2 regions of the Paraburkholderia sp. HC6.4b genome follow, and region 2 is predicted to be linked to the other one. Evidence: riboswitches for the same ligand, from Rfam matches in the RefSeq annotation. Region 2 holds a riboswitch; the other holds the start of a gene.

What was found. A riboswitch is a leader RNA that binds a small molecule or an ion and turns the genes downstream of it on or off. The one in region 2 is predicted to bind cobalamin.
Region 1: it holds a riboswitch for cobalamin, as region 2 does, so the genes downstream of both, HDG34_RS10155 (TonB-dependent receptor domain-containing protein) here and cobA (uroporphyrinogen-III C-methyltransferase) in region 2, are expected to answer to the same signal.

Annotation. Positions count from the first base shown of each region.
Region 1 is NZ_JACHDC010000005.1:328,173-331,235, forward strand. Features, by position in the region: gene HDG34_RS10155 (TonB-dependent receptor domain-containing protein) at 1-1,662, opposite strand, end outside; cobalamin riboswitch at 1,753-2,018, opposite strand; gene HDG34_RS10160 (ATPase) at 2,239-2,598, shown strand; gene HDG34_RS10165 (cell division protein ZapA) at 2,595-2,909, shown strand; RNA gene ssrS (6S RNA) at 2,976-3,063, shown strand, end outside.
Region 2 is NZ_JACHDC010000039.1:7,900-10,962, forward strand. Features, by position in the region: gene cobW (cobalamin biosynthesis protein CobW) at 1-229, opposite strand, end outside; cobalamin riboswitch at 431-709, opposite strand; cobalamin riboswitch at 790-1,050, shown strand; gene cobA (uroporphyrinogen-III C-methyltransferase) at 1,245-2,495, shown strand; gene cobO (cob(I)yrinic acid a,c-diamide adenosyltransferase) at 2,492-3,063, shown strand, end outside.

The sequences.
Region 1 (3,063 bases), on a different contig from region 2:
GGTACCGTTGTCGAGATCGACCGGGTTCTGCAGCGTCACCGTTGCGCGCACGTCGGTCTTGCCGACATGACCGCTCCACGATCCCTCGAGTCCCTGCACCTTCGCACGGCCGACGTTCTCCGCGAGGTAGATGCCGGGGATCGTCTGCACGTAGTCGATCAGATTCGTATAGCGCGTCTGGAATGCGTTCAGACGCATCACGCCGAGCGCATCGGTCGCGTACTGCAAACCGGCTTCGACCGAATGACTGCGCTCGGGCTGGATCGACGGGTTGCCGCTGATCGGATAGTACAGATCGTCGAAGCTCGGCGCGCGGAACGCATCCGAATAGCTTGCGGTTACCTTCCAGCGCGACGTGATGTCGAATCCGTAGCCGAGATAGTAACTGTTCGCTCCACCGAAATCGGAGTACTGGTCGCGTCGCACGTTGGCCTGAATCTGGTTGCGGCCGAAGCGCGCGCTGTAGCCCGCGAAGACCGAATCGACGTGACGGTCGGGCGCGGCGAACGTGTCGGAGTCGAGCGTCTGGTCGAGATGCTCGTAGCCGAATTGCAGCTTCTGGTGCGCGGCGAGCGCGAAATCGTTCTGCCACGTGTACTGGCGATTGTCGGTATCGAAGCGGCCGTTGTAGATGCCATTGGTGTTCGACACGCTGCGGTCGTCGCCCTCGGCGAGCGTGACGTGGGTGGTCCACCAGTCGGTCAGCTTGCCGTTCGCGAATACCGACACCTGACGCACCTTGCTATAGAGATTGTTCAGATCGGTCGGCTCGCCGTACGCATTGTCGTAGCTGTTGTCGTTGTTCGACTGGAAGTAGCTGACGCCCGCGTCCCAGCTGTCGGTGAACTTGTGACGCAGCGACGCGCTGATGCTCTCGTTCAGATTGCCGTTTGCGTTCGGATTCGCGTTCGGCGCCTCGAGCGGATTGAGCGACGAAAAGCCGTCGTCCTTCGTGCGCGCGAGCGAAATATTGAAAGTCGTGCGGCCGTCCTGATCGAGCGCGCCGTTCACGCCGGCCGTTTGCGTCTGCGTGCGATAGCTGCCGTAGCCGACCGAAAAATTGAAACGCGGCGGATGATCGCCGCCGTCTTTCGTGAACACCTGCACGACGCCGCCGATCGCGCCCGAGCCATACAACGCCGACACGTTGCCGTTCACCACTTCGACGTGATCGACCTGATCGAGCGGAATCTGTGCGAGTTGAGCTGAGCCGAGACTCACCGAATCGACGCGCACGCCGTCGATCAGCAGCAGCGATTGCGTCGACGATGCGCCGCGCAGAAAGAGGCTCGTGGTCGACCCGGGGCCACCCGTGCGCGAGATCTGCGCGCCTGGCGCGAGTTGCAACAGGCCGGGCAGATCGGTCGCGGTCGTGTCGGCGATGTCCTGCTGATCGAACTGCGTAGTCTGCGGGATCGCATCGCGCAACGCTTGCGGTCCGCGTTGCGCGGTCACGACGATCGGCGACAGCACGTTGCCCGGCGCATCGGTGGAGGCGGCATTGGCAGCGATTGCAGCGTTTGCGGCGGTAGCATCCGTGGCGGACGATGAAGACGAATACGGCGTCGCAGACGCGGACGCGGGCTCGGCGCTTTGCGCATGCACGACGAGCGGCAGGCTCGCGAACGCGAGCAGCGTTGCGCGGGCGATGGGGGACAGCATGGGATGACATTCCTGTGGATAGCGTGCGCGGCCTGCTTCCCCGCAGGCCGACGCGTCACGAGGCGCCCCCTTGTTTAGCGTTTTCGCGGGGGGACGTCCCTCTTTTCTGGCCGGTATCCGGGCTACGACACATCGATCCCGCCTTCCCACGCGTGACGCGCAGTGGCACACTCGCACGTTGAACTTCCAACCTTGCGATCAGGACCGACCTGCATGAGCACATCACATGCGGTCGCTTACCGTTGCGGGGGCAGCGCAGGTTCGCGCATCCGGTTTTGGCACCGCGCGCGTCCTGCTTCCCGTTTAACTGCGCACGCCGAGAAGCGCGCGCGGGCACCAGAGTGCGGGAAGTTTACGAGCGGCCTCGCGGGGCGTCAAGAAAGGTCGACCGGAGCGCAATCGGTTCTGTTGAATGCAGGTTATTGTCCGATGGATTACCGGTTTTTTACCTTATGGTCGACGACACGACATGCAACGAACCTGCACGTAGCGATGCTGTTACGTCTCGAAACGAGACAATTGTCGGAACCTGTAATATTCCGCGCTAAAATGCGATGTCTTTAGAGGACGCAGCACATGCTCACCGAACTCGAATCACTCTCCCAGAACATCGGCAAGCTGATTGCGATCAGCCAGCGCCACAACGAAGCGCGGCTCGCGCTCGAAGAGCAGCTCGCGCAAACGCGTGCCGAAGTGCAAGCCACGCATGCGGAACTCGCGCAATTGCGCGAAGAGCGCGACGCACTGCAGGCGGAACGCGACGCGCTGTCCGCCAAGATCGACGACGCTCAGGTGCGCCTGAATGCGATTCTCGAAAAATTGCCGCGCGCACGCGCGAGCAGCGAACCGGATAACCAGCTCGATCTGCTCGAGTCCGCCCAGCCCGGACACGAGGAAGCGGAAAGCGACGTGAGCCGACACGGAGAAAGCGCATGACCACCAAGCAGATCGAAGTATCGATTCTCGAAGTACCCTATCGTCTCGCCTGCTCGCCGGAAACGGAAGGCGCGCTGCTCGAGGCGGTCGCGCGCGTCGACGCCGAGATGAAGAAAATCCGCAGCGGCAGCAACGTGCGCGGCACCGATCGCATCGCGGTGATGGCTGCGCTGTCGCTGGCATCGGAACTGCTTAAGCTGCAAAGCAGCGTGCGACACGGAGAAGCATTTCCCGCTGAAGAAATCCGGCGTACAATGCAGCAAATGAACGAACAGCTAGGTACTGTGATCGAGCAGTACAGCTTGCAGTAAGCAGTAGTGGGCCGGTTTCGAATCGGTCACGTGTTGAACGGTTTGGGTTGTAGCTTCATCGGTTTAGCTTCCCTGCCTGGTTCGCCAAGGTCATACATTCCTTGAACCAATGCCATGTGCACGGTTGCGGAAATTTGTAGCACGGGTGTGCGCG
Region 2 (3,063 bases):
TCGCGAGTTCATACAATTGCCCTTCGGTCTCGACGCCGTTTTCATCGCAACCGATGCCGCAGCCCCTGAGGATTTCGCCGTCGATGCCGAGCTCGCCGAACTCGTTGACGATCACCGCAATGCGCTTGCCGCCCGCATGCTGAAGAATGTGCCGCAGCAGCGTGGTTTTGCCGCTGCCGAGAAAGCCCGTGACGATCGTGACGGGGATCTTGCGCAATTGAGTTTGCATCGTGAGGTCCATCCCTTGGCGTTGATCGGTATGCCGGAAAGTCCGCGCGTGGGTCCGCGTCGGCTGGCGAATGGAGCGAATGAAGCACGCGCAGCAGTACCAGCGATCACCAGACACGGGGACGAACGACGGCATGGCCGCGACAACGGAAATACAGAAAGCGGAACTGAGGTCATGAACGCGCCGCCGCATCCCCGCGGCGGTCGTTCTGCTTCGTTGGGCCGGTATCCGGGCTGGCGAAAGCGCCGCTTCCCCTTCCCGGCCGAGTGGTTTCTCGTCCAGTGGTGAAATGTCCACGCGAGCTTGCGCGAGGACATCGAAGCCGGCACTGCGGTGCCCGGCTATCAAGCCGGAACCGCTTTTCGCTTACCGTTGCGGGGACAGCACAGGTTAGCCGCTCCAGAGCAGGTGGCTCCCTGTTTCCCGTTTAACTGCATGTGCACGAGCGCGCATGCGAGCACCCAAAGTGCGTGCGAGTGTAGGCCCGCGGCCTTGCGCAGTCAAGCAACGCAGCGAGCCGGAAAGCGCCGCCGAGGCTTATCCGGCAAGGCGCCATGTGCTATCGTATGCGCGCGTTTGGTGCCCGCACATGCGCTCGCGTGTGCAGTTAAACGGGAAACAGGCAGCGCCTCGCGCGTTCAACCTGTGCTGTCCCCGCAACGGTAAGCGACCTGCGGCGCGCGATTCGATTCGCCTTCGATTCCGACGTGCCGCGCATGCGTTTTTTGATGCCACTGTCCCGCGAATCCACAAACCGGGACGGGAAGGCGAAGCGCATGAGGCCGCCAGCCCGGATACCGGCCAGACGCGGAGGCGGTGCCGCATTGCATCCGTGCATCACGTGGCGCCGCCGGCCGCCGGAATCCGCGGGGAACGGATGTGAAGGCGTAGCAGCGCGGCATCGCGCGTGCCCGGATTCGCAGTTCCGCATGACCTCTATATTCACCGCCGCGCGCGCTGTCGCACGCCGCGTCTCTTCTTCCATCACCGCATGGCGCGCGCCATGCACGCCGCGATGACGCGCGCCTGGCTGATCGGCGCCGGTCCCGGCGACGTCGAACTGATCACGCTGAAGGCCACCCGTGCGCTCGCGCAGGCCGATGTCGTGCTCGTCGACGATCTGGTGAATCCCGACGTGCTGCAGTTTGCGCGCACCGACGCGCAAGTCGTGTACGTCGGCAAGCGCGGCGGCCATCCGTCGACGCCGCAAGCCGACATCGTCGCGCAAATGCTCGGGCATCTGCGCGCGGGGCGCAGCGTCGCGCGGCTCAAGGGCGGCGATCCGTTCGTGTTCGGCCGCGGCGGCGAAGAGTTGCAGGCGCTACAGGCCGCGGGTATCGAAGTCGACGTGATCAACGGCATCACGGCCGGCATCGCAGCGCCCGCGGCGCTCGGTATCGCGGTCACGCATCGTGATCTCGCGCAGGGCGTCGTGTTCGTCACCGGCCACGGCGCCGGCGGCAGTGGCGAACCGGACTGGGCCGCGCTCGCCGCGACGCGCATGACGCTGGTGATCTATATGGGCATGCGCCGGCTCGGCGAGATCGCCCGCGCATTGCTCGCGGCCGGCATGTCCGCCGACACGCCGTGCGCGGCGATCGAGTCGGCGACGCGGCCTGAGCAGCGTCATGTGCTCGCGCCGCTTCGCGAGTTCGCCGAGGCGGTGGCGCGTGCGGGGCTCGGCTCGCCGGCGATCGTCGTGATCGGCGGTGTGGCGTCGCTCGCGCTGGCGCGTGATGCGGCCAAACGCGACGCCCGCGTTGCTCACGAACTGGCAGCGAGCGCGACACGACACGGACTCGGACGCGCGATCAAAACGCTGAGCGTCGGCATCGGTTGCCGCTTGCACAGCGAAGCCGCTGAGATCGAAGCCGCCGTCCGCGCAGCGCTCGGATCGAATGCCTTCGAGCAGATCCGCGCGATCGCGACGATCGACACCAAAGCCAACGAAGCCGGTCTGCTCGAATTCTGCTCACGTCATCAGCTGCCGCTGCAACTGTTCAGCCGCGAGCAGATCGCCGCGGTACCGGTCGCGTCGCCGTCGGCGGCGGCACACGCGCAGCTCGGTGTCGATGGTGTGTGCGAGCCGTGCGCGCTGCTGGCGGCAACGGCGCCGGACTCCACCGCAACCGCGCAAAACGCGCGTCTGATCGTACGCAAGACCGCGCACGCCGGCATCACGGTGGCGATCGCAGCGGCGAACAACGCTGCCCTTAGCGACGCGCCCCCATCCTATCCCGCCTCTCAAAACCAGGACCCTCGATGAAAACCGATCCGGAATCGCATCAACGCATGACCGAACGCCGCCGCGAAGGCCACGAAAAGAAGCAGGCCGGCGCGACCGTCGAAAAAGGCCTGCTGATCGTCAACACCGGCACCGGCAAGGGCAAGAGCACGGCCGCGTTCGGCATGGCCGTGCGGGTGCTCGGCCACGGCATGCGGCTCGGCGTCGTGCAGTTCATCAAGGGCGCGCTGCATACGTCGGAGCGCGATTTCCTCGGCGCGATCGCGCAATGCGATTTCGTCACGATGGGCGACGGCTACACGTGGAACACCCAGAACCGCGAGGCCGACATGGCGACCGCGCGCAAAGGCTGGAACGAAGCGCGGCGGATGATCGAAAGCGGCGACTACCAGATGGTGATCCTCGACGAGCTGAACACCGTGCTGAAGTACGAATACCTGCCGCTCGACGAAGTGCTCGCGGTGATCAACGCGCGTGCGCCGATGTTGCACGTCGTCGTGACCGGACGCCATGCGCCGGACGCGCTGATCGAAGCCGCCGACCTCGTCACCGAAATGCGCGCGATCAAGCATCCGTATCGCGAGCAAGG